DNA from 4 places in the Paenibacillus sp. FSL P2-0089 genome. Region 4 is predicted to be linked to each of the others. Evidence: predicted binding sites of a transcription regulator. Region 4 holds the regulator's gene; each other region holds the start of a gene.
What was found. Region 4 encodes Rex, which represses fermentation and respiration genes when NADH is low (regulators of the CRP and FNR family bind a similar motif). Its sites were predicted from a motif close to TTGTGAAATATTTCACAA; they were not measured.
Positions count from the first base shown of each region.

Region 1: the regulator Rex is predicted to act here: its motif matches at 2,221-2,238, upstream of adhE (bifunctional acetaldehyde-CoA/alcohol dehydrogenase).
Region 2: the regulator Rex is predicted to act here: its motif matches at 3,910-3,927, upstream of nirB (nitrite reductase large subunit NirB).
Region 3: the regulator Rex is predicted to act here: its motif matches at 1,652-1,669, upstream of NST69_RS31235 (cytochrome ubiquinol oxidase subunit I).

Region 1 covers NZ_CP152006.1:4,821,309-4,826,617, forward strand. Annotated here, with positions in the region: gene adhE (bifunctional acetaldehyde-CoA/alcohol dehydrogenase) at 1-2,145, opposite strand, end outside; gene NST69_RS20375 (extracellular solute-binding protein) at 2,898-4,367, opposite strand; gene NST69_RS20380 (carbohydrate ABC transporter permease) at 4,500-5,309, opposite strand, start outside.
Region 2 covers NZ_CP152006.1:4,840,713-4,846,021, forward strand. Annotated here, with positions in the region: gene NST69_RS20435 (SDR family oxidoreductase) at 1-73, opposite strand, end outside; gene NST69_RS20440 (formate/nitrite transporter family protein) at 171-989, opposite strand; gene nirD (nitrite reductase small subunit NirD) at 1,009-1,353, opposite strand; gene nirB (nitrite reductase large subunit NirB) at 1,379-3,805, opposite strand; gene NST69_RS20455 (hypothetical protein) at 4,031-4,717, opposite strand; gene ric (iron-sulfur cluster repair di-iron protein) at 4,850-5,309, opposite strand, start outside.
Region 3 covers NZ_CP152006.1:7,316,363-7,321,671, forward strand. Annotated here, with positions in the region: gene cydB (cytochrome d ubiquinol oxidase subunit II) at 1-144, opposite strand, end outside; gene NST69_RS31235 (cytochrome ubiquinol oxidase subunit I) at 148-1,536, opposite strand; gene NST69_RS31240 (cold-shock protein) at 1,761-1,991, opposite strand; gene NST69_RS31245 (cold-shock protein) at 2,083-2,283, opposite strand; gene NST69_RS31250 (trypsin-like peptidase domain-containing protein) at 2,678-3,925, opposite strand; gene NST69_RS31255 (hypothetical protein) at 4,282-4,488, shown strand; gene NST69_RS31260 (MBL fold metallo-hydrolase) at 4,457-5,263, opposite strand; gene yycI (two-component system regulatory protein YycI) at 5,280-5,309, opposite strand, start outside.
Region 4 covers NZ_CP152006.1:4,573,256-4,578,564, reverse strand. Annotated here, with positions in the region: gene dinG (ATP-dependent DNA helicase DinG) at 1-2,224, shown strand, start outside; gene NST69_RS19165 (redox-sensing transcriptional repressor Rex) at 2,374-3,024, shown strand; gene NST69_RS19160 (amidohydrolase) at 3,014-4,315, shown strand; gene NST69_RS19155 (DUF5590 domain-containing protein) at 4,345-4,866, shown strand; gene NST69_RS19150 (aminoglycoside adenylyltransferase domain-containing protein) at 5,178-5,309, shown strand, end outside.

The DNA.
Region 1 (5,309 bases), 250 kb from region 4:
CGAAGCATTGTGCATTTTCTCACGGGCCAGCTTGTCACCTTGCAGTGCGGATTTCTCCAGCCACTGGAACACCAGTTGGATGGCTTTGATTGCCAGACCATCGGTATAGTCACTGGCCATTACAGATACATAAGCTTCGATAGCATGTGTCAATACGTCCATTCCTGTATCGGCAACTGCAGTCTTAGGCAAGCTGTAGACAAACTCAGGGTCAATAATTGCTACGTCTGGAGTCAGCTCATAGTCAGCGAGCGGATACTTGGTATTATTGCCTGTTGTCTTGTCTGTGATAACTGCGAACGATGTTACTTCAGAACCTGTACCCGACGTGGTTGGAATGGCAACGAATTTCGCTTTGTTGCCGAGCTTAGGGAATTTGTATACCCGTTTGCGGATATCCATGAACTTCTGTTTCAGGCCGTTGAAGTCTGCATCCGGATGTTCGTAGAACAGCCACATGCCCTTGGCAGCATCCATTGGGGAACCACCGCCGAGTGCGATGATGCAGTCCGGCTGGAATCTGTTCATCATAGCTGTACCTTTTTCTACAGTAGTAGTCGATGGATCCGGTTCAACTTCCGAGAACACTTCGATCGCTACAGGAGTCTGGCGCTGACGCAGATAGTGCTCAACTCTTTCAACATACCCCAGTTTAACCATTACAGGGTCAGTGATGATAGCAACGCGTGTGATATCAGGCATTTTGGCCAGGTACTGAGTGGCTCCCTTTTCGAAGTAAATCTTGTCAGGCACTTTAAACCATTGCATATTCACGGTACGACGATTCACCCTTTTCACGTTGATCAGATTGATTGCAGTGACGTTCTGCGATACCGAGTTGCGTCCGTAAGATCCGCAGCCCAGTGTCAATGAAGGGATATTAGTGTTGTAAATGTCGCCGATTGCGCCGTGAGTCGATGGCGAGTTGACGAGAATACGTCCGGTCTGCAAACGGTTGGAGAACTTCATGATTACTTCTTCGTTGTTGGAATGGATAGCCGAGCTGTGGCCCATGCCGCCAAATTCAACGATTTGAGCTGCGCGCTCGATACCCTGGTCAGCATTCTTCACTTTGTAGCAAGCCAGAACCGGGCTCAGCTTCTCAGCGGACAATGGATATTTAGTACCTACACCTTCAAGCTCAGCTACCAGGATCTTCGTTCCGGCAGGAACCTGAATGCCGCACATTTCAGCGATCTTCACAGCGGATTGGCCAACGATAGCCGGGTTAACTGCACATTTCTCTACGTTCATTGCGCCGCTGGTCAGCTTAGCTGCTTCTTCTTTGTTCACAAAGTAACAGCCGTTTGCAATCATTTTCTTTTTCACTTGATCGAAGATGGCTTCTTCAATGATAACTGCCTGCTCGGAAGCACAGATCATACCATTATCAAAAGTCTTCGACAGGATAAGGTCTGTTACAGCCTGATCAATATCAGCACTCTTCTCGATGAAAGCAGGCACGTTACCAGGACCTACGCCGAGTGCCGGTTTGCCGCAGCTGTAAGCTGCCTTGACCATTGCCGATCCGCCGGTTGCCAGAATCAGTGCAACGTCCGGATTGTTCATCAGTGCGTTTGTTTTGTCCATCGTAGGAAGCTCAATCCATTGGATGAAGTTCTCAGGTGCGCCTGCTGCTACGCCTGCATCATGCAGAATTTTGGCTGCTGCCGCACTGCACTCTTGCGCTGACGGGTGGAAACCGAATATAATAGGGTTACGTGTCTTAGCGGAAATCAAAGCTTTAAACATCGTGGTGGATGTTGGATTGGTTACCGGTGTGATACCCATAATGATTCCGACTGGTTCAGCAATCTTCTGGAAGCTGTCATAAGCGTTATCCTCAATAACGCCTACAGTCTTGTCGTACTTAATACCGTGCCAGATATATTCAGTGGAGAAGATGTTCTTTGTAATTTTGTCTTCGTATACTCCGCGTCCTGTTTCTTCAACAGCCAGTTTTGCCAGGTACATATGCTTGTCGAGTCCGGCCAGCGCCATTGCATGAACGATTGTGTTTGTCTGCTCTTGATCCAGGCCCATGAACGCTTCGTGGGCTTTCTTTGCTTTATCCACCAAAACCTGAATATACTCTTCAGCGGTGGTTTGTTTCACTTGGGCGGCGACTTCGTTTTTAACTGCCATCTCCCTCGTCCTCCTGTCAATTTTTAGGTTGTTTCTTTCTATACATTTATCTTAGCACATCCTTTTCACCTTGTATAGTGAAATCTTTCACAAAGTTTAAAGTTTTTTTTGAGTTGTTTTCAAAGCGCTTTCATTCGATCGTTTACCGGTATTTTTTCCACATTATATGTAATATTTAATTAATATTTGTCTATTCTGCGAACGCAATACGATAGTCTGCAGCGTTGATGGCCCATCTTGCCTTGCAATGCCGGTTGGGCTTCGGGAATTTTGCTCATGAATGCCAAGCCTCCACTTCGGTTCATCCGTCGCTCTTCTACAGACTCACTCTGACGGTGAATATAAATATAAATCTCTGCCAAGTGGAAACGGCTTTGCCGTCCTTTTAAAGGACGGTAAATTACCCTGCGGGTGAACGATGCTAATGCCTCTCTCACCCGCCGCTTTTAAGGAGCAGTAATGGTAATGTTGCAGTTTTTGCAGGATTTCTCTATAACTTTTACGGGTTGCAAGTACAATGTTGCATTATTTGCACAAATTTCGGTGTTTAGAGCACGTTAGCGCTGAATTTGTTGCAGTTCGTGCAGGATTTCAGCATAGAACGCTTCTTTGGGGCAGTAATGTTGCACTTTTGGCAGGATTCCTCTTAAAATGTTATTGGCATAATTTCCTGAAAGGAAAAAAAAGAGACAGCATCTCTGCTGCCCCCCTTATTCATCTCTTCCCCTAAGTCTAGAAAGAGACATCCCAGGCTACTCCACCTTAATGGTATCGAAAAATTTCTTCTGTACGGTTGCGGCTGCTGCATCAAGCTGGGCCTTCGAGTCCGTGCCTTCCTTGGCGAACAGCTCCTGAATGACATTGGACATGGTTGCATAGTAGTCCTGGGTATTGTACTGCGCCTCAGGCTTGCCGTCGAGCAGAGCCATAATATCTGTATTGTATTGATATACAATATCAGAGTATTTGTCATACACTGCTTTGGTCTTCTTGCCGAAGTCGGAATCGGCAGCATAGTAATCCAGAAGCGGCGGAATGAAGTATTTGCCGTCCGCCTTGCGCTGCTGCAGAATGGCATCGAGCGCATCCAGGCCTTTATCCGAGAAATAGTCGAAGGTAATATAACGGAAGGCCATCTCCTGCTCATCCTTGCTGGCATTAGGGTTGATGACCAGATAGTCGCCGCCGAGAACACCGGTATGCTTGCCGCCCTTCTCAGCCGCAGGCATTGGATAGGTCAGCACATCCTCCGGTTTGAAGCCTCCCTGATTGAGCGCCTGTTCAATGACGCCATCGGAGCCGGCCATTACCATCGCGGTACGGCCCTGCTGGAAGGCACCTACAGCATCGCCCCAGCCGAGCGCCCAATCCTGGGGAACCGCTTTGGCTTCCCATCTCAGCTTTTTATAGAAGTCCAGCGCTTTAACACCAGCTTCGGAATTGAAGGTGGCCACCACCTTTCCGCCCTCAATCTTCTGAATCTCCCCGCCTGCTTCGAACAGGAAGTTGGTCCAGTTCCAGCCGGCTTCGTTGCCTTTGCCCATCGGGGCAATCCCGGAGATACCTTTCTTGGGATCAGCCACTCCTTTGGCTGTGTTCAGCATGTCGTCCCAGGTCCAATCCATTGGAGGTACGGCTACACCTTTGTCATCCAGCATCTTCTTGTTGATCATTGTTGTAGTGACGTAACCCTTTTGTGTAACCCCATACACCTTGCCGTCAATGATGAACTGGTTCTGCAGCACAGGATTGATCTGATCCTTGAACTCATAGTTATTCCACAGATCGGTGATGTCGGCTACCCAGCCCTTCTCAATCAGGAATTTAGCTTCGGTGGCATACGTGTTGAAGAAGGTCGGCGCTTCATTCGCTGCCATCTTCACCCCGATCTCGCTTACATTATACTGCCAGTCGTCCTTGACGATCTCCACGTTCGGATAGACTTCCTGGAACCGCTTGATTTTGTCATCCTCCTGCGCTCTCACCTCGGTCAGGTCCGGCGTAGGATAGTGGATTTTGATTGTCACCTTTTTCTGGGTGATATCGTCAGCCGGTGCTGCAGACGGAGTGGCTGACTCTTCCGCCGCCTGGGTCGCTGCTGGTGCAGGTGTCGCTTCTCCCCCGTCAGCCGCCGGCTTGTTGCCGTTATTATTGCCGCCGCAAGCAGACAATAAGGTCCCCGTGACCAGGAGACAGGCGAATACGCTGGAAACTTTACGCATGGTAACTCCCCTTTTCCATATCATAATGAGCTTACAAATTCATCTTAAAAGAGAAACCGTTTACAAACGAGGTGTATTTATATTCCCTTCATGTGCAGGAGTACGATCTCTACCGGACCTCATCCTTCCTGCTCAGCCTTTGACCGCAGACAATGAAACTCCGCGCATAATGAACTTCTGGAAGACCAGGAATACCAGGATCGGCGGCAGAGAGACAATGAACAGAATTGCGAATTTGATGTTCGTATTCAGCGCTTTTACATTGATAACGTACTTATAGATAGCGGTAGCGAGCGTATACTTCTCCTCACTGTGCATGACCAGCGACGGCCAGAACCAGTCATTCCAGGCTGTGGAGAAGATGAAGATCGCCAGTGTTGCAAAAATAGGAATCGACAGCGGCACCGCGATGGTGAAGAAGCTTCTCGGCTCCGAGGCCCCGTCCATCCGCGCGGCTTCCAGAATCTCAGGATGAATCCCGTCGAAGAAATTCTTAAGCAGCAGGAAGAAGAACGTGTTCGCGCCTGCCGGCAGCCAGAAGGCCGCATATTGATTGAGCAGGCCCAGCTCCTTCAGATTGACAAAGTTCGGAATCATATAGCTCGTAGCCGGAATGAACAGTGTCATCAGGAAGAAGAAATAGAAGGCCTTGCGGTAAGGCACATTCATCCGTGAGATACTGAAGGACGCGAGTCCCAGTACAATTAGCGTGGCGACCATATTCCCTGCAAAAATATACAGGGTGTTCCGCAGAAACATAGCCAGATCGATATAATCCAGCGCATCCTTCAGATTACCGAAATGCCATTCCTGCGGAAAAAAATGCGGCGGAAAGGAATTGACCTCGATATTCGACTTTAGCCCGTTGAACATCGTCATGAGGATGGGATACAGCATGCTGAATATCATCAGGACAATGAACAGCACCATAATTCCGTAGAC
Region 2 (5,309 bases), 270 kb from region 4:
GTCCATCCTGAAGAGCATGGGTAACAATGTGGCTCCCCACCCGGCCGGTGGCACCTAGAATCAATATATTCATATGAAAATAACCTCCTGGTAAGAATTATCCCTATTATAGCAGGGATAGAGCGGCAAAAAAGCCCCGCAGCCATCTAACCGCTGCGGGGCCATCCTATTCAGCTTGCTTTCTTCGTCTGAGGAGGAGCTGATACTTTACGCGGAGTCCGTACTGGCGAGATTAGCCAGTAAGCCATTCCGACAAAGACACCGCCGCCGATGATATTGCCAAGCGTAACAGGAATCATATTGTGGAACCAGCCGGCGATGCTCACTGTCTCTGGATGATTCGGCAGCAGCACGGCTACGCTCAGGAGCGTCATGTTCGCTACACTGTGTTCATAGCCGCTCGCGATGAAGGCGAACAGACACCACCAGATCAGGACCAGCTTCGCCGCTTCACTCTTGGCGCGGGAGGACATCCACAGTGCCAGGCAGACCAGCCAGTTACAGAGAATGCCGCGGAAGAACAGCTCCGAGAACGGAAGGCTCATCTTTTTGGCGGCGGCTGCGAAGATCAGATGCTCGGCAGGCGCTGCCTTGAAGAGGCCCGATCCCTGAATCAGCAGCGCCAGCACCACTGCACCAGCTACATTGCCGAGGAATACCAGGACCCAGTTCTTCACCGTGTCCCAGACTGTAGTTCTCCCGGCAAGTGTGCTTACCGTGAAGAACATATTATTACCTGTAAACAGCTCTGAGCCTGCGAATACAACCAAGGTCAAGGCAATCCCGAAGGATGCTCCCATAATCAGCGGCTGGAACGGTGACTTAATCGCTGCCAGCGGTGCCCCCAGTGAGAAGATCAGAATAATACCAATCCCCACATATGCTCCTGCCAGGAGGGCCGCCAAAAAATATTTGGGCAGGCTCTCATTCATTTTGTCGCGTTTCCCTACGGCTGTCTCAACGATATTCTCTACGCTCTGCGTAAACATATCCGCACCTGCTCTTCCTTTAATTTAGGGTTGTTACTGCCGCAGGCAGAGTGACCTTAACAACTCCGCCCTCTACTGTAACCGGATAGACTTCTGCCTGCCCCCGGTCCGGTGCCTGAACCTCTCCGGTACGAAGGTCGATCTTCCAGTCATGCAGCGGATCATATAAATAATAGCCTGATACGATGCCTTCCGCGAGCGGACCGCCCTTCGGGTGGGGGCTGTGGTTGCGGACCGCATAGACTGCGCCGTCCGATGTGCGGAATATGGCTAATTCCACCTCTCCTGCATGAACTACCCGGCCGATCTGCAGCATGAAATCTTCCACTGCACCTATCGTATATTCCCGATTGCTCCGTTCCATTATGCTCTCTCCCTCTCCCTTTAGACTATACCTGTGTCTCTTCGAACAGCGCAGTACGGGTGTTTTTGTCATCCAGCATTTTCCGCCAAGGATCACTCACCTGGGCCAGGGCAAAGTCAATACGTGCCGCCAGCTCTTTACGGTTGTCGTCATTCCCCATAACCACAGTCTGGATATGCTCAAGACCCATGCGCTCTACCCATTCGGAGGTTCTCTCCAGGTAATTACCGGTCTCACGGTAGTACTGGATAACAGCGGAGCAGACCTCAACCAGCTCCTCGTCGGTCTTCACCTTGCAGAAGGCATCTGCGATGCGCGGCTTAATCCCGCCGTTCCCGCCGATGAACACTTCCCAGCCGCCGTCATTGCCGACAATCCCGATGTCCTTCGTGCAGGATTCTGCACAGTTGCGCGGGCAGCCGTTAACCGCCATTTTGAACTTGGCCGGCATATCCAGCCGTTCGTACTTGCGTTCCAGCATAGCGCCCATGCCCATGGAATCCTGTGTACCGAAGCGGCAGAACTGCGAACCCACGCAAGTTTTTACCGTACGCAGCGACTTCGCATAACCATAGCCGGACGGCATATCCAGCTCCTCCCACACCTTAGGTACATCTTCTTTTTTGACACCGATCAGGTCAAGACGTTGTCCGCCCGTTACCTTCACAACCTTCACATCATACTTCAGGGACACATCGGCAATCCGCTTCAAATCCTCAGGAGTGGTCACCCCGCCATACATCCGCGGTATAACTGTATAAGTTCCGTCCTTCTGAATATTGGCGCTCATCCGTTCATTGACGAACCGGGATTCCTTCTCGTCCTCGTGTGTGTCAGGATAGATCATCCCCAGATAATAGTTCACTGCAGGGCGGCATTTCGAACAGCCTTCTGCCTGTTTCCATTCCAGGACATGCATGACTTCCTTGGTGGTCCGGAGGCCTTTAGCCGTAATCTCGGCTACGATCTCATCCCGGCTAAGCGAGGTGCAGCTGCAAATCCCCTGCTTGGCACTCTGCTGGAAGCTGTCTCCGAGAACGAATTGCAGAATCTGCTCCACCACCGGCTTACAGCCGCCGCAGGAGCGGGTTGCCCCCGTGCAGGCTTTGATCTCATCCACCGTAGTGAAGCCGTTCTCCGTAACAGCATCCACAATCGCTTTTTTGGTTACGCCGTTGCAGCCGCAGACGATTTCTTCATCGGCCATCGCTTCAACGGACATGCCCTTCTTGGCTCCGCCTCCGCCGCAGCAGCTTGTGCCCATAACCTCATCATAGATTTCATTAGTCATCTCTGTGCTGTTTTTCACAAGCTTCTGCAGGTTGGCAGATTCCGTTACATCACCGAACAAGACGGCACCGACAATTACATTATCCTTAAGCAAAATCTTCTTGTAGGTTCGCTTCCATTCATCCTTGGCAGAAATGACGGTATGCTCCGGCGTTTCGGTGAATTCACCAGCGGAGAATACATCTACCCCGGAAATTTTGAGCTTGGTTGCTACAACTGAACCTTCATAGCCTGGAGTCTGAACACCGGACAGATGCTTGGCGAGAACCATGCCCTGCTCGAATAACGGTGCGACGAGTCCGTAACAGGTTCCTCGGTGCTCTGTACATTCGCCAACAGAATACACATCTGCCATAGAAGTCTGCATATAATCGTCAACTACGATCCCGCGGTTAACGGTGATTCCGCTGTCCTTGGCAAGCTGGACATTCGGCTTGATTCCAACAGCCATCACTACAAACTCTGCGGGCAGTTCACTGCCGTCACTGAAGCGCAGACCGGTCACCCGTTCTTCGCCGGTCAGTTCGACCGTCTGCTTGCCCATGGCGAATTTCACACCTTGACGCGTAAGCTCTGCCTGTAGCATGGAAGAAGCGGTACGGTCCAGCTGACGCTCCATCAGATCCTCCAGCAGATGCACAACGGTAACCTCCATGCCCAGATTGACCAAGCCCTTCGCAGCTTCAAGACCTAGCAATCCTCCGCCGATTACAGCCGCCGTGCGGTACTGCTTCGCTGCTGCCAGCATCGCATCACAGTCCGCGATATCGCGGAAGCCGACTACCCCATCCTTGGTGCTGCCGGGTACGGGGAGAATGAAAGAATTCGAGCCTGTGGCAATAATTGCTTTATCGTAAGGAACCGCCAGTCCATTATCGGTCAATATGAGTTTGTTCTGTTCATCGATCCGGGTAACCGTCGTGCCGGTATGCAGTGTAATATGATTATCTTCATACCACCCGAGATCGTTGAGAATGATGTCTTCAATTGTTTTGCTGCCTTCAAGTACATAGGACAACATAATCCGGTTATAGTTGGGATGCGGCTCACTGCCGAAGACAGTAATATCATAAGCGCCGCCCAGCTTCAGAATCTGCTCAATAGTGCCTACTCCCGCCATGCCATTCCCAATCAGCACTAACTTTTCTCTTTCCGCTGCCACTGGTAGACCCTCCTTCAGAAACTCTGATTTCTTCAATAACTTTACCTGATAGAGAAATTATACTGTCCCCAATTCCATGACAAGTGTGACCACAGTCACACGGTATGTGAATTTTTTCACACAAGTGGAGATGACTTCTCCTGTCCAAAAAAAACGGATACCCATGCAGTTTCGCACAGATATCCATTCATTTGATACACGATCTCACTCCTATAATTCATTCACTTATTTCAGTACCAGAGAGATCTCCAGCTTGTCCTGCGGACTGAGCTTCATGTCCACTCCATTACCGAGCAGACCTTTATCGTTGACCTTCAGTCTCCATTCCTCGCTGCTGAGCGGTGTATAATCCATAACAGTAAGCACCGTCCGGTTATCCTCGGCAAGCCGGACCATACCGCTGTTCTTGAGCAGTCCCTTGACGGACATATCCTGCATAAAAGAAAGCACATGCGAATGTGTCAGCTCCGGCTGCTCGCTCCCCCCGTTCACCGTGATGATGACAGGCTGAAACATCTTTCCGGTTCCGGCAGGCCCTGCTGACATCGTAATGGCCGAACCCGGTTCCAGCGTCGTATTCAGCTCTTGAACCTTCTTGCCGTTCACCTGAACCTCCCAGCTCATATCCGGACCCAGGGAGACCTTATTCACCTCAAGAATACTAGTTCCATCCGCTGAAAATGTAACAACGCCGCTCTTTCTGAACAGCTCTATTATTGAATTCCCAGGCACGTAAGCTTCGTTAAGCAATCTGGCCGAGCTTCCGGCCATTTCACTGTCACCCACCTTGACTGAAAAGGTTAATCCTTGGCCTCCGTTACTGCTGCCGCCATTCTCTGATCCCAAGCCACAACCGCTTGCCGCGGCCAGCAAGAGAAGGCACAGCATGAAGCGCATCCATTTCGTGGACATCCCACGGCACCGCCTTCATATGTATTTTCCCAGACTCTTTAAGGATAACGCATAGAGGAAGGGTTCTCAAATCATTTCTGCCGGAAGAAAAAGTAAAAAGCCCCCGAAGGGACTTCTAACTTGCAGCAGGTCCTATTGATACCGCAGGAACAAAATGTTGTTCTCCAGATGTACATGTTCGAAAGTCATGCCTTCCAGTTCTTCAAGGCGGGCATAGGTCAGGCGATAAGTCGTGCAGGCATGTGCGGGCGGTGTGTAGTCATTAGTTACTCTGCGAAGCTCGCGCAGGATCTCTCCGGCCCCGTCATGCTCAGCTTCCAAATTATGCAGCAGTCCGCGCAGCTCCGCAAGTCCTTCTTCGGTTGGGTTCTGATTGTAGGCCAGCATCTTAGGGAATTCGCTCTCTTCTTCCTTCGCTGTATGCTGCAGCAGCTCTTCACGCAGCATATTGAACAGACGGTGCATCTCTCCGAGGTGCGGTGAATCCTCACCGTGAACGCGGAACACCTTGGTTACATTTTGACTGATTAGCGGAAGCTCTTCACGCAGGTAACGGTGATGCTTGTTCACAATATAATCCACCAGCTCCTCT
Region 3 (5,309 bases), 2.7 Mb from region 4:
CGAATTGATCAGTATCCGTCGCTCCGTATCATTCTTGGCCAGAATCTGCGTCTCCATCCCTACACCGAAGTCGAAGCCTTCCAGGAAGAAGAACCCGACGAACAGCACCGCAATCAGCAGAAACCATAATTCATTAAGTGACATAGGTTAGCCCTCCTTGTTATACGGATCGTGGGATTCACCGTGTTCGTTATCCATAGCATAAGGACCTTTTTTGATCACTTTGACGAACAGGCCGACTAGCACTGCACCCAATATGGCATAGATCGCGGTAAAAGAAATCACCGAGAACAGTACCTGTCCGCTGGTAATATTAGGTGATACACTGTCTTCTGTAGTCATAAGTCCGAATACAGTCCATGGCTGACGCCCGATCTCTGTCATAATCCAGCCGGCCGTGTTGGCAATCGGCGGAAGCAGCAGTCCCCAGAACATGAAGCGCATGAACCAGGTATTGGGTCTGTCCATCTTTTTACGCCACATCAGGTAGATCGCGTATACCCCAAACAGTATCATCAGCGAGCCTGCAGCCACCATGATCCGGAAGCTCCAGAAGGTTGTTTTGACCGGCGGAATATAATCTCCTGGCCCATAGGCCACTTCATACTCCTGCTGCAGCTCCAGCATCCCCTTCACTTCACCGGAGAATTTACTGTAGGACAGGAAGCTCAGCAGATACGGAACCTGAACTTCATTGCTGTTGGTCTGGTTCTTCACATCGATATTGGCAAACACCGTCCAAGGTGCCGGGTCGCCGCTCTCGCCCCACAGCGCTTCGGATGCGGCCATCTTCATTGGCTGTGTCTCTACCAGATATTGAGCCTGTGCATGTCCTGCAACCGCAACGCCGAAGGAAGAGATAACCCCTACAATTGCTGCAATCTCGAATGATTTTCGGAAAAAGGCAACGTCCTGCTTCTTAAGCAATTTGTATGCACTGATCCCTGTTACCAGGAAGGCGCCTGTAGCGTAAGCGGCAAGCACTGTATGCGGAAATTCCACCAGCAGCTGGCCGTTTGTAATCAGTGCGAAGATGTCATTCATCTCAGCACGGCCATTGTTAATCTGGAAGCCGACCGGATGCTGCATGAACGAGTTAGCCAGCAGAATCCAGAATGCCGACAGCATCGTTCCGAAGGCGACCAGCCAGATGGATAACAGATGAATCCGCTTGGATACCTTATCCCAGCCGAAGATCCAGATTCCGATGAACGTGGACTCCAGGAAGAAGGCCAACAAGGCTTCAATCGCAAGCGGAGCCCCGAACACATCACCGACGAAGCGCGAATAATCCGACCAGTTCATCCCGAACTGGAACTCCTGCAAGATCCCTGTTACTACACCTACTGCGAAGTTAATCAGGAATAGCTTCCCCCAGAATTGCGCCATTCTTTTGTACTCTTCATTGCCCTTTCTTACGTACATGGTCTCCATAATGGCAATTATGAGCGCAAGTCCGATCGATACTGGCACAAAGAAATAATGAAAAATTGTCGTCGACGCAAATTGTATACGCGACAGCAGTACTGTATCCATGTTTCTCCCCTTCCTTCTCCCCATTTCGTTATGTCTATTTTGTCAAATTCCCATCACTCAAAGTGTGATAATTATCACATTATACGCCCCGTTTAGGCATAAAAAAACAATAAATTTGTGACAAATATCACAATTTTGCATTTAAAAGCAAAAAAAATAAGACGGTTTCACCGTCTTGAAGATGTCCTGCATATATAGTTGTCTTGACTCATAAAGGTATTGGTCTAGGTAATGGAAATACCTTTCTTAAGCGATTTGAGATCGCCATTTGAATTAAGCAATTGCGGCAGCATCTTCATGCTACGAACCATTGGGGAATGACAGAGACGGCAGGAAGGCGCATGTTCAAATGCGAAATTATCCCTCATCCATCCATTGCAATCCTCATTGGTACAGGCCCAAATTGCGGTATTTTCTTCCGGTACTTCCTCCAAAGGCTTTTTCCGGTAGTTCATTGCCGTTCCTCCCTTCCTTTATGTTGCAAGCAAGTGATGATAAAAAAAGACCGTCCCAACTTTCACAAGCGGGGACGGTACCTTCTATTAATTACAGTTTTACAACGTTTTCGGCTTGTGGTCCGCGGTTGCCTTGAACAACGTTGAATTCAACGCGTTGGCCTTCGTCCAAAGTTTTGAAGCCGTCGCCAGTGATTGCGCTGAAGTGAACGAATACGTCGCTTCCGCCTTCAACTTCGATGAAACCGAATCCTTTTTCTGCGTTGAACCATTTAACTGTACCTGTTTGCATGTGTGTTACCTCCACAAATTTAAATTAATATGTTCTTTTTATCTTCAGACAAAGAAAAAATTCACACATTGAGAAAGGTTGTAGCTTTGGTTGACAGCCCTTTTCAATGCGAGAATAAGGTATCAATGTAAGAACAATTTCATGTTACCACACCTTAATAACAAAGGCAAGCTGTTCTATCCTAATTCCTCCGTTTTTTCCCTTATAAGGACTACTTCCCAATGTAAGGGCTACCAGTCATAATAAATTGTAATATTTATACCCATTGCTACCAATTACCCCATTTATTTATTCTTGAAACAGCCCCGCCCTCTTCTTTTTTTCCTGAAAAGGACGGCTTGAACTGTTTCCGTAATCGTGACTGCCTCATTATTATATACGGCCATTTCCAATTTTATTCCTCTGGCTTCTCAAGAAGCTGGACTGTGGTCTGCTTCACTTCACCATTGCGGTAGAAGGTAATCTTCAGCTTATCGCCGATCTTGGTATGATCGTACAGATATTTGCGCAGCGACAGCGTGGAGGTAATCGGCTTATCGTTGAACTTGGTAATCACATCGTTAAGCTGCAGACCCGCTTCCTTCGCCGGTCCCACAGCATCCAGAACCACAACCCCATCGGTCACTAGAGACGGAAGATTGAGCTCCTTACGCTGGTCATCGGCCAGCGGTACATAAGGATTATTCAGATCCACTGAATAGACGCCCAGGTATGACCGGGCTATCCGGCCTTTGGAGGTAAGCTCATTGGCTGTATCCACCACATGATTGGAGGGAATCGCAAAGCCCAGTCCCTCTACCCCCGTATCGGAGATCTTCATCGTATTGATACCAATCACCTTGCCGTCCAGATCCACTAGTGCGCCCCCGCTGTTGCCCTCGTTAATGGCCGCATCCGTCTGGATCACTTCCTGCTCCCAATCGTACACGCCGTCCTGGTTCAGTGACACCGGTATCGTCCGCTCTGTGTAGCTGACAATGCCGGAAGTCAGTGTATCTCCAAGCCCCAGCGGGTTGCCGATGGCAATGACAGTCTCACCCAGACGCAGCTTGGAGGAATCCCCGATCTCAGCAATCCGGTCGATTCCCTTGCCGTCAATGGAGAGCACAGCAATATCGCTCACCTTGTCGGCACCTACCAGCTCCGCCTTGTGTGTCACGCCGTCTACTGTAACCACTTCCAGCTTGCCGGCACCCTCAATGACATGATTATTCGTGATGATAAATGCCTTATTGTCATCCTTCTTATAGATAACTCCCGAGCCTAGCGCGGATTCATCGAGAATATTAAGTTCCTTATTATCTTGTTTATGATTAATGATGCTCACTACCGCGGGGCGGATATGTGCAGCAGCCTGAATAATCCGGTCATACGGATCTGCGCTGCTCGCAGCCACCTTATCAATAACCACCGGAGCCTGAGCTCTCTCAGCGGCGAACTGTCCCGTTACCAGACTGAACAGCAGCACAGCCGCTACAGCACTGCAGACAGAGCTGATCAGCGAGATCTGCCAGGTTGCCAGCGACCGCTTCGATTTGCGGACAGCCCACTTGCCGTCAGCATATCCGCCGGTTGATTTAGATTTGCCGCTTTTGCGCCGTGACACCTTGGTTGAATAGAAATCATCATCAAATAATCCCATGTTACACTCTCTCCCCTCTATTGCCACCGCATTCACGACCTGAACGCCAAGCAACCACGCCCGAGCTTAACCGCTATATCTCTTAGACTTCACGAAGTACTAAAAGGTTTCACTTGATTTATTCACCACATTCCAGTGGGTTCTAAGCGCAAGGGATGTCTATTATTCTAATAAGCTACTAAAAAGTTTAACAGCTTGTATCCGGAATATTTTGCAACTTAAAAGACTACAATAGGATTAGAACGCTCTATATGATTGTATCACAGGCAGCCGCGCTGCCCACATGTTTTCTATGTTAAATAAATGTAAATTATTCACAGCTTCATTACTATCCATTTCACAAGGAGGGCCGGACTATGGAGTCTTTTTCAACAAGTAAGGATCTGGTGCAATTCATTGGCAAGCTGGGGGACCTGAAGGATGAGCATTATCAGCTGATTCTTGTCCAGCATGCAATGATTGAGCTGTTAATTGATAAAGGGCTATTCTCCCGCCAGGAGCTGGAGCACAAGATTACCGAGGTTGACCGTCTTATGACTGGCTCACCTTATCCCATGGCGTAGGCCGGTCATAGTAGGTGTCGCAGAGCCTGAACTCACTGTCTTTGTAAAAGCAGCCCCGGTCTTCCATCGCCCCGCGCACGGACATCTTCGCCAGATCCATCATATTATGGTCTCTGCTCAGATGTGCCAGATAGGCGCGCTTGGTCCGCCCGCTCAGAATCTCGCTGAGCGCTGCGCCTGCCGCCTCATTGGACAGATGCCCCAGATCGCCGAGAATCCGCCGCTTCGTATTCCAGGGATAACGCCCCATCCGCAGCATTTCGATATCATGATTCGACTCCAGCACCAGCACATCGGCATCCGATATGGCCGTTCTCACCTTGTCGCTGACATAGCCGAGGTCTGTAGCAACACACAGCTTCTCCTTGCCGTCATAGAAATTGTAAGCTACCGGCTCTGCGGCATCGTGGGAGATGGCGAAGGATTCCACCCGCATACTGCCGAAATCCCGGTGCTGCCCGGTCTCCATAATGACCCGGTTATGCTCCTCAATCTTGCCAATCCCCTTCTCAATCGCTCCCCAGGTGTTCGAATTCGCATAGATCGGAAGATTATATTTGCGGGCCATCGCGCCCAGCCCCTTAATATGATCCGAATGCTCGTGGGTCACAAGAATTCCGTCCAGCTCCGCTCCCGTCAGTTCGCGCATGGCCAGCAGCTCGTCAATCCGCTTCGCGCTCAGACCCGCGTCGATCATAAGTGTGGTCTCGCCGTTACGCACCACTGTCACATTCCCGGTAGAACCGCTGGACAGTACTGTAAATGAAATCCCCATATCTCTCCTGCTCCTTCTACTCTGTTGTCTTCGGACTGATAATGTC
Region 4 (5,309 bases):
CCGCCAGCTAGCGCTGGCTGTGGGGGACTGGGCAGAGCTGGCTACGCCACGGGAAGAAGGAAGCGTCAATCCTCTGGATAATATTACCTTTGAAGAATATATGGATGAGGTAACCAAGCGGCTGAAGGCTGTTCTTCCCCAGTATGAGAGCCGAGAAGCCCAGGAGCTGATGATCCATGAGGTCATTACAGCGCTTGAGCAGGACAAGCATCTGCTGATTGAAGCGGGAACAGGCACCGGTAAATCGCTGGGTTATCTGCTTCCGGCCATCTACCATAGTGTGAAAAGTGATCAGAAGGTGATGGTCAGCACGCATACCATTAACCTTCAGGACCAGCTGCGGGAGCGGGATATTCCGCTCTTAACCAGCGTTGTGCCGTTCCCGTTCAAGGCCTCCATCTTTAAGGGAAGAGGGCACTATTTGTGTCTGCGCAAGTTCGAACATCGAATGAACAAAAAGGACTTTACGAGTCCAAGGGAAGAAGCGCTCACCGCTGCGCAAATGCTCGTTTGGCTGACTCAGACGACGACCGGCGATGATGAGGAGCTTAACTTAAGCGGACGGGGCGGCGATTTCTGGGAGACTGTAGCCAGTGATACTGACTCCTGCCTGGGACGCGCCTGTCCCTGGTTCCGCAAATGCTATTACCACCGGGCCAAGCATGAAGCCGGGATCTCCGATGTGGTAGTCACCAATCACTCCAAGCTGTTCGCAGATGTCAAAGCCGGGCATCAGCTTCTTCCGGCTTACGACCATCTTGTAATTGATGAAGCCCATCATCTGGAGGATATTGCCGGCAAGCATCTTGGCATGCAGATGAAATATTTCACATTCGCCCATACCCTCACCCGACTCTATAAGGATAGCCGGAGCGGGCAGCTGCCTGCCCTCCGCCAGAGTCTGCAGTCTTCGGGCAGTGAGCAGGCTTCCGAATGGAGCGGCGTGATCGACCGGATCTATCCCGATCTGCTGACGGTGAAGGAGTCCTGGGATGCGCTCAGCGACCGGCTCTTCAGCCTGCTGCCTGAGCGCAGCGATGCCGGGGCCGGTGAAGCAGGCCAGCTGGTGGCACGCCTGCAGCCGGGCAAGAAGCCGAAGGATTGGGAGGAGCTGGCTGCCCTTGAGAATACACTGAACCTCAGTCTGAGCGATATCATCCGCAAGGGCGACAAAATGCTCAGTGAGATGCGAGACACGGACAGCCAATCCTCCTCAGACAGTCTTGTGACCGATATCGGCGGGTTATTCAAGGATCTGGCATCCATTAGAGAGCAGATCCGCTTCTTCATGAGTCTGAACGATGAGAATATCGTGTATTGGCTGGAGGGAAGCGGTAATTATAAGGGCAAGTCGCTGCAAATGTATGCTGTTCCTGTAGATGTCAGCACCCAGCTCAGGGAGCTGTTCTTCGATAAGAAGAAGAGCATTATCCTGACCTCGGCCACCTTATCCGTGGATAAATCCTTCCAGTTCATGATTGATAACCTGGGGCTTGGCGAGGCTGCAGAGCAGCGGCGTCTGATGACTGCACTGCTTCCGTCGCCATTCAAGTATCGTGAGCAGGCTCTCCTGGTCATCCCCCGGGACTTCCCGAGCGTCAAGGGGAGTATTGGGGATGCCCGCTTTGTGGACACCCTCGTGCACTCCCTTGCCGAGACAGCTGTAACTACACGGGGACGGATGCTGGTGCTGTTCACCTCCTACAAGATGCTGCGTCAGGTGTATGAACCGCTGAAGGAGGCACTTGCCTCACAGGATATCGCGGTGCTCGGACAAGGTGTGGAAGGCGGCAGCCGGAGCAAGCTGATCCGCCGCTTCCAGGACAGCCCGGCTTCGGTCTTGCTGGGTACCAGCAGCTTCTGGGAAGGGGTGGATATCCCGGGAGAAGCATTGACCTGCCTGGCGATTGTCAGACTGCCGTTCCAGCCGCCGAATCACCCGCTGGCAGAAGCGAAGTCAGAGCTGCTTCAGGCACAGAAGAAGAATCCGTTCATGAAGCTGTCCGTGCCGCAGGCTGTCATCCGCTTCAAGCAGGGCTTCGGGCGGCTGGTCCGCACGGCGCAGGACCGGGGCATCGTAATTGTGTACGATACCAGAGTCATTGAATCGCATTACGGAAAGTACTTCCTGTACTCGCTCCCCGGTCCCAAGATGGAGCATATGCTCACCGAGCAGATGGTCCCGAGAATTGCCGAATGGCTGGATGACGGCGGGGTTTCCTAATTCATCTGCTATTGCTATTATTAATAAGTCATGATTATCCTGAAGATCCGTTCCCGCCTGTCCTGCCACTCCGGCAGGCGGCGGGGCACGGTTGCTATAATTGTACGGAATGAAGTGTAGGCTAACAAAACTTTTAAGGAGGAGAATACATGAAATCGGATAAAATATCGGAGGCCGTCGTGCGCAGGCTCCCAGTGTACCTGCGTTTCCTGAACGATCTCCAAAAACGTGAAATCTCCACAGTCTCTTCTCAGGAGCTGGGCCAGAAGCTTGATCTGAATCCCGCCCAGATCCGCAAGGATTTGGCTTATTTCGGTGATTTTGGCAGAAAAGGCATCGGCTATGATGTATCTTATCTGATTGAGAAGATCCGCCATATCCTGAAGCTTGACCAGCAAATTAATGTTGCACTGGTTGGAGCCGGTAATCTCGGTCATGCCTTGTCTAACTACAACGCTTACTTGAAGGATACGATGAAGATTACTGCCATCTTCGATGCCTACCCGCCGAAGGTGGGCCAGCAGATCAACTCGCTGGTTGTGCAGCCGATGGAGGAGCTAAGCAGTACAATCCGCTCGCAGGGCATCCGGATCGGGATTATTACCGTGCCCGACAGCGAAGCCCAGAACGTAGCTGATATTCTTGTCGATTCCGGTATCGAGGCGATTCTGAACTTCGCACCGGTTATTCTCAAGACGCCTGCCAATATCCGGATTCATGCCGCAGATTTCACCACAGATCTGCAGAGCTTGGCCTATTATCTGCATGATGGAAAGGATGAGGCTGAAGATGAGCAGTAAGATCACGATAATCAAGAATGGGCACTTCCTGGTTCCGGGCAGTGACAAGCCGGTACTGAGCGGGTACATGACCCTGGAGAATGATTTGATTACTTACATAGGTGAAGCTGAGCCGGTAGTGGAGGATGGCGCACAGGTCGTAGACGGCAGCCGTCTGCTGTTCATGCCTGGTCTGGTCAATACCCATGGTCATACTGCAATGTCACTGCTGCGCGGGTACGGCGACGATATGGTGCTTCAGACTTGGCTGCAGGAGAAGATGTGGCCGATGGAAGAGAAATTCACTGGTGATGATGTATATTGGGGAACCTCGTTGTCCGTGCTGGAGATGCTGAAGGGCGGCACAACCACCTTCCTCGATATGTATGATCATATGGACCGGGTAGCGGAAGTGACCGAGCAGTCCGGTATTCGTGCGGTGTTAATGCGCGGCGTAATTGGGCTGTGCCCGGAAGAGGTACAGCAAGCGAAGCTCGCTGAGGCGATTGCTTTTGCCCGTAACTGGCACGGCAAGGCTGACGGCAGAATTACGTCCATGCTCTCACCGCACGCCCCGTACACCTGTCCTCCAGAGTTTTTCATGAAGTTTGTGCAGGCTGCCCATGATCTGGACCTGCCAATGCACACCCATATGTCCGAGACGCGCCATGAAGTGGAACAGAACGTGGCCGACTACGGCCTGCGTCCGGTCGCGCATCTGGAGAAGCTCGGGATGTTCACCCGTCCTTCGCTCATTGCCCACGGGGTTCATCTGAATGATGAAGAGATTGGGATTCTGGCCCGCTATAACGTTGGCGTGTCGCATAACCCCGGCAGTAACCTTAAGCTGGCGAGTGGTGTTGCGCGTGTTCCTGAGCTGCTGCGAGCCGGGGTTAAGGTTTCCCTGGGTACAGACGGAGCGGCAAGTAACAATAATCTGGATATGTTCGAAGAGATGAGGCTGGCGGCTCTGATCCACAAGGGTGTAAGCGGTGATCCTACAGCGGTACCGGCTCCTGAGGCGCTTCTGATGGCTACGGAGTATGGGGCTCAGTCTATTTTCCTAAGCGGGGTAGGCCGGCTTGCAGCAGGAATGAAGGCCGACTTCATCGCACTTGATATTGACCAGCCTCATCTGCTGCCGCATACCGATCTGCTCTCCCATGCCGTATATTCGGCAAGTGCCAAGGATGTGGAGCATGTATGGGTGAACGGCCAGCAGGTTGTGAAGCATGGACAATGCCTGACACTTGATGAAGAAGCCATCCGCCGCAAAGCACAGGAGACGTTCGAGAGCCTGCTTAAACGGTAATTCAGGGGAACGGGAAAGGAAGCAGCGTGGTGAAGAAGAAGAGGAGAAAATGGATCTGGCTGGGGATTACCGTGGTGCTGCTCCTTCTGTTCGGACTAAGCCAGTTCTATGCCTACATTATGAAGGACCAGTGGAACGAGCGGAGTGAGGCCAAGGAGCTGGCCCGGGCGCGTGCCGGACTAACAGAGGTAACCAAGGCTCAGAAATCTGTCTGGAATGAGAATGAGATCTATTGGGTGCTGACCGGTAAAAATGAAGCAGGGACCGAGCTGATGGTGTGGGTCCGTTTCACCTTGGAGGGCAAGCCTGCCGGAGGCGACAACGACCTGTATGCTGAGGAACTGAGCAATGGCACCTCAGAAGAGAAAATGCGCGGAATCATAGCCGCCCAGCTGCCGGATATTACGATCGAACGGCTGCTGCCCGGTGTATACAACGGGGAATATGCCTGGCAGCTATTTTACAAAAAAGACGGGCGATTCTATTACAACTTCTACCGCTTCAAGGATGGCAGCGCCATCGGTGAGGGGTACAGCCTGCCGAACCGTTAAGCTAAGCGGTGAGCGGCAGAATAAAAACGGGGGGACAGATTATCTGTTCCTCCGTTTTTTTATCCATCATGTTGAAAAGTTTGAGATACATCAATTGATATACGGAGTGTATACCTCGTCTGCTAGCGCTAACCTACATATATGTCGAGGAAGATGAAATAGGAAATTTTAGCACATTTGGATGATTAAAGCGAAATTGATCTGCTGATCGTCATTCGGAAGCGCATTTAGAGCGGTACAGAACTGATGAGAATTATGTGTGCGGCGGCTTTGAGGATGCTGATCTGGCGGCGGATTTTGCATATTAAGAAATCACCAGGGAGTGGGGGCTGCAGCAGTTGCCGGAAGTCTATCACGGCTTGCTTAGACAGTGTCTGAAGGAATATTGCGGTGCGGCAGTCGCCGAAGGCTATGAACCGCGCGAATTAACTGATTTTGCAGAA